Regions from separate parts of the Brevundimonas fontaquae genome, predicted to be linked through region 1. Evidence: riboswitches for the same ligand, from Rfam matches in the RefSeq annotation. Region 1 holds a riboswitch; the other holds the start of a gene.
The links. Region 1 has a riboswitch for cobalamin ahead of JX001_RS01535 (DUF1852 domain-containing protein). Riboswitches for the same ligand answer to the same signal wherever they lie in the genome.
Positions count from the first base shown of each region.

Region 2: it holds a riboswitch for cobalamin, as region 1 does, so the genes downstream of both, JX001_RS04085 (TonB-dependent receptor plug domain-containing protein) here and JX001_RS01535 (DUF1852 domain-containing protein) in region 1, are expected to answer to the same signal.

Region 1 is NZ_CP070968.1:322,046-324,243, forward strand. Features, by position in the region: gene JX001_RS01525 (TonB-dependent receptor) at 1-286, shown strand, start outside; gene JX001_RS01530 (hypothetical protein) at 377-538, shown strand; cobalamin riboswitch at 867-1,074, shown strand; gene JX001_RS01535 (DUF1852 domain-containing protein) at 1,183-2,169, shown strand.
Region 2 is NZ_CP070968.1:854,810-857,007, reverse strand. Features, by position in the region: gene JX001_RS04085 (TonB-dependent receptor plug domain-containing protein) at 1-1,174, opposite strand, end outside; cobalamin riboswitch at 1,321-1,529, opposite strand; gene mutS (DNA mismatch repair protein MutS) at 1,580-2,198, shown strand, end outside.

The sequences.
Region 1 (2,198 bases):
GACCGGACGTCTGGCTTGGACATCGACCAGGTTCGACGCCAGCGCCGAGGTTCGCCACGTCGGAGAACAGGACCGCGTCGCCAACGCGTTCGAACTGCCGACCGAAGACTACACCCTAGTCAACGCTTCGGTCGCGGTCCGCCCCTTCGCCCAGCAGAACGTCACCCTGTTCGCCGAGGCGCGGAACCTGACGGACGAGGAAGCCCGCGAACACGTGTCCTTCCTCAAGGATATCGCCCCTCTGCCGGGGCGCAACCTTCGGGTCGGCGTCGCCTACCGCTTCTGACGAACATCGAGAGCCTTCGGCGCAGCCTTGGTTGCGCCGAAGGCTCACACGCGTCGGCGAACGCGAACCGCCTCCGTGCGTTGATCGCCCATGACCGACAAAGAACCCCGCAAAGTCCCGATTGGCTACGAAGACCGGCCCGACAAGCCGACACGCGGCGCCTTTCGCATCACGGCCCTCGCCATAGCGGCCGCAGCCGTCGTCTTCCTGACGCTGATCGCTGTCGTCGTCATACGAAGCGGCGGGATTTAGTCGCGTTCCCGCAGCGGGCCGAGTTGCTGTTAAGAACAGCTCGCTCGGTCTCTCCCTGAGACGCCTAAACTTTTCGCAATAGGCGTGCCTGGCGTCAGCAAAGCGCAGTGAGTAGCCATCACTGACCGCTAAAGCACCACCTACGAAGCGTGTTTGAATATACGCTTCCTGATCGCTCACTTCATGCGGTCTCGCCTTTGGTGGACGTGATCTCCATGCATGACAGGCCAGTCGCTTCGCTGTTCACCTCGCTCAAATCTAGAAGGCGATGCTTTCTGAGGCTATAAGGATATCCTTATGTGTTTCTTGACTTCGGCGCCGGGTGCGCGTCTCATGAAAAGGTCGAGGTTCTGCGCGTCGCTTCCGGGCGATGCGGAGCTAAGAGGGAAGCCGGTGTGATGCCGGCGCTGCCCCCGCAACTGTGAGCGGCGAGCCGAAGGTCCATTTCGTGTCACTGACGTCTTCGGACGTTGGGAAGGCCGGACCTGAAGCCGTGACCCGTGAGCCAGGAGACCTGCCCCGACAGATAACGTCCTCCGGCGGGGTGTCCGGTCAGGCCGCATGAACGCCGCGACGGGACGACTGCGCGCGAGCGGTCGCGCGTCCCTGTCCGCTGTCTCGCCACAGCATCAACGGCAGAGACCATGGCGAGCAGCGACTTCACCTTCAGGATCAAGCGGACTGCGCTCGACGAAGACTATCGTCCCGCCGAGACGACCAGGATCACCACCAATTTCGCCAATCTGGCGCGAGGCGAGAGCCGCCGAGACAATCTGCGCAACACCCTGCGGATGATCGACAATCGCTTCAACTCGCTGGCGCATCACGACAATCCGAGGGGCGATCGCTACGCGCTGGAGCTTCAAATCGTCTCGGTCGAGATGAGCCTTTGCTCGGAGCGCGACGACGCCTTTCCCCTGATCGAAATCCTTCAAACGACGATCATCGACAGGGAGACGCGCCGGCGGATCGATGGGATCGTGGGCAATAATTTCTCCTCCTACGTTCGCGACTACGACTTCAGCGTGGTTCTGCCCGAACACCTGAAGGCGCATCCGAACGGCGGCGTGCCGGACGATTTCGGCGATCTGCACGGCAAGCTGTTCCGGCACTTTCTGGCGTCGGGCGCCTATCGCGACAACTTCGCCAAGCCGCCGATCATCTGCCTCAGCGTCTCAAGCAACAAGACCTATCATCGCACCGGCTTCGACCATCCCGTGTTGGGCCTGGAATACGCCAACGACGCCTTCTCGCCGACCGACCGGTATTTTGAGAAGATGGGGATGAAGGTTCGCTACTTCATGCCACCGGGCAGCGTGGCGCCGTTCGCCCTGTACCATATCGGCGACCTGACCGGCGGCTACACCGACCTCGAACTGGCCAGCACCATCGCCACGATGGAGACCTTCCAGAAGATCTATCGGCCCGAAATCTACAACGCCAACTCCCCGGCGACCGAGCAGTATCAGCCCAGCCTGAAGGCGCAGGACTATTCGCTGACCCGCATCGTCTACGACCGCGACGAGCGTAGTCGGCTGGCCGTCGAGCAGGGCCGTTTCGTCGAGGAGCGGTTCATCAAGCCGCACCGCGCCCGTCTCGATCAATGGTCGGCCGCCTTCGCCGCCGCCTGATCAGTTTCCAGATTTCAGAGCCTCCCCGC
Region 2 (2,198 bases), 530 kb from region 1:
CGGCCAGGTCATAGGCCGCCGACACCCGCCCCGTCGTCTTGGAGCCGAAATCGTCGGTGTTGTCGTAACGCAGTCCGCCCGTCAGGTTCAGCGCTCCGACATCGTATTGGGCCACGCCGAACACCGAAGTGATCGACAGGTCGCGCGACAGGCCCGACGACAGGGCCGCCGAGGCCTCGTTCCGCTCGACGCCGAACGCATAGTCGATGTCCTGCGCCTGGCCGTTCGCCTGCCAGCGATAAGCCTGACGGTCGCCGGTGAAGGTCGAGCCGAAGCCGCCGCTGACCGAGCTGCGATCCAAATCCGACGCCGAGACGCTGAACTGATGCGTCAGGCCCAACGCCTTGGCCGTCACGCGGCCGAAGCCCGACCATTGCTCGCTTTCCTGGGTATCGGCGGTGTCGGCCAGAGTAAAGCTCGGCGCCGGGAAGCCGTCGATATCGGCCTTGGACTTGTTCCAGCGCACCGATCCATCGACCTTGACCGCATAGGACAGGACATATCGCCCCTTGGCGCCGAGCGTCGTGCTGCGGAAGCCGTCGGCTTCGGTGTTGCCGTCCGCCTCGTCCGCCGCCGAAATCCCGTCGGTGTCGAAGCGCGAGGCATAGGCGCTGAAGGCGTAGGTCTCGTTGGCGACACCCGCCGACACCCGCCCCCGCACGGTGTCGAAGCTGCCGGCCTCGGCCTCGGCGCGCAGGCCGTCGATCTCTTGCGTCGTGAACGAAATCACCCCGCCGATGGCGTCGGATCCCCACAGCGACGACTGCGGGCCGCTGAGCACTTCGATGCGCGCAATATCGGCCAGTTCGAAGCTGGAGAAGTCATAGGCTCCGTTCGGCTCGGCCGCATCGTTGACCGGCGCGCCGTCGACCAGGACCAGGGTCTTGCCGGGCGTCGCGCCGCGCATCCGCACCTGGGCGACGCCGCCGAACGCGCCCGAACGCGTCACCGACAGACCCGGCACATCGGCCAGGATGTCGGCGGCGAAGATCGCGCCGCGCTGCGCGATGGTCTTGCCGTCGATGACGCGGGCGCCGGGCGTGTCGGCGACGATGGCCGGGATGCGGGTGGCGGTGACGATCACCTCGTCCAGCTGGGTCGCGTCCTCGGCAAAGGCAGGCGCGGCGAAGGCGGCCGCAATCGCCGCCGTCGAAAGAAGAATGGAACGCTTCATTGAGCGATACCCCCGTGTTCGGTCCCGCGAATGCGCGCGAGAGACCGTCATGAGCGAACCGACCCGCCAGACCGCTTGAGGGTCTGGACGGCGCAAGGTCGGGTCGCTTCCACGGAGAAACCGCGCTGCTGTCTGGTCCCGGACAGGAGCGAGCGACGTCGGCGGCCAGGTCTCCTGGCTTGCGGGTCGTAAACCGCCGTCCTCGCCTTCCCAGTTTCCCAGTGGCGCCGGGATCGAAACCCCGGACGGACGACGCTCTCGCCGCCTACAGTTGCGGGCACAGCCACGGCGTCACACCGTGTTCCCTTAACCGCCTGACGCGGCCTATCGCAGGGCCGACAAGCCTGTGCAAGAGCCGGTCAACGGCCTTGAGCCGCCGGGCGCGATCCGTCACCCTGTGGCCACATGAACGCGCCCATCTCTCATCCCCCGGAAATCGCCGCCTCGCTGGAAGGGGCGACGCCGTTCATGGCGCAATATCTGACGGCCAAGGCGGGCCAGCCGGACGCCATCCTGTTCTTCCGTATGGGCGACTTCTACGAGCTGTTCTTCAAGGACGCCGAGGTCGCGGCGGCGGCGCTCGGCATCACCCTGACCAAGCGGGGCAAGCATCAGGGCGAGGACATTCCGATGGCCGGCGTGCCGGTCCATGCGATGGAGGGCTACCTCGCCCGGCTGATCCGCATCGGCCACAAGGTCGCCATCTGCGAACAGCTGGAAGACCCCGCCGAGGCCAAGAAGCGCGGCGGCAAGGCCGTGGTGCATCGCGGCGTGGTCCGGGTCGTCACCCCCGGCACCCTGACCGAGGACAGCCTGCTGGACGCGCGCGGCGCCAACCGCCTGGCGGCGGTCGCGGTGCGTAAAGGTCGAGCCGCCGTCGCCGTGGTGGAACTGTCGTCGGGCGCGGTCGACAGCGTCGCCTGCGCCATCGAGGATCTGGGCGCGGCCCTGGCCGCCTTCCGCCCGTCCGAAGTCCTGGTCACGGACCGGATGTATTCGGACGAGACCACCCGCGACGCCCTGG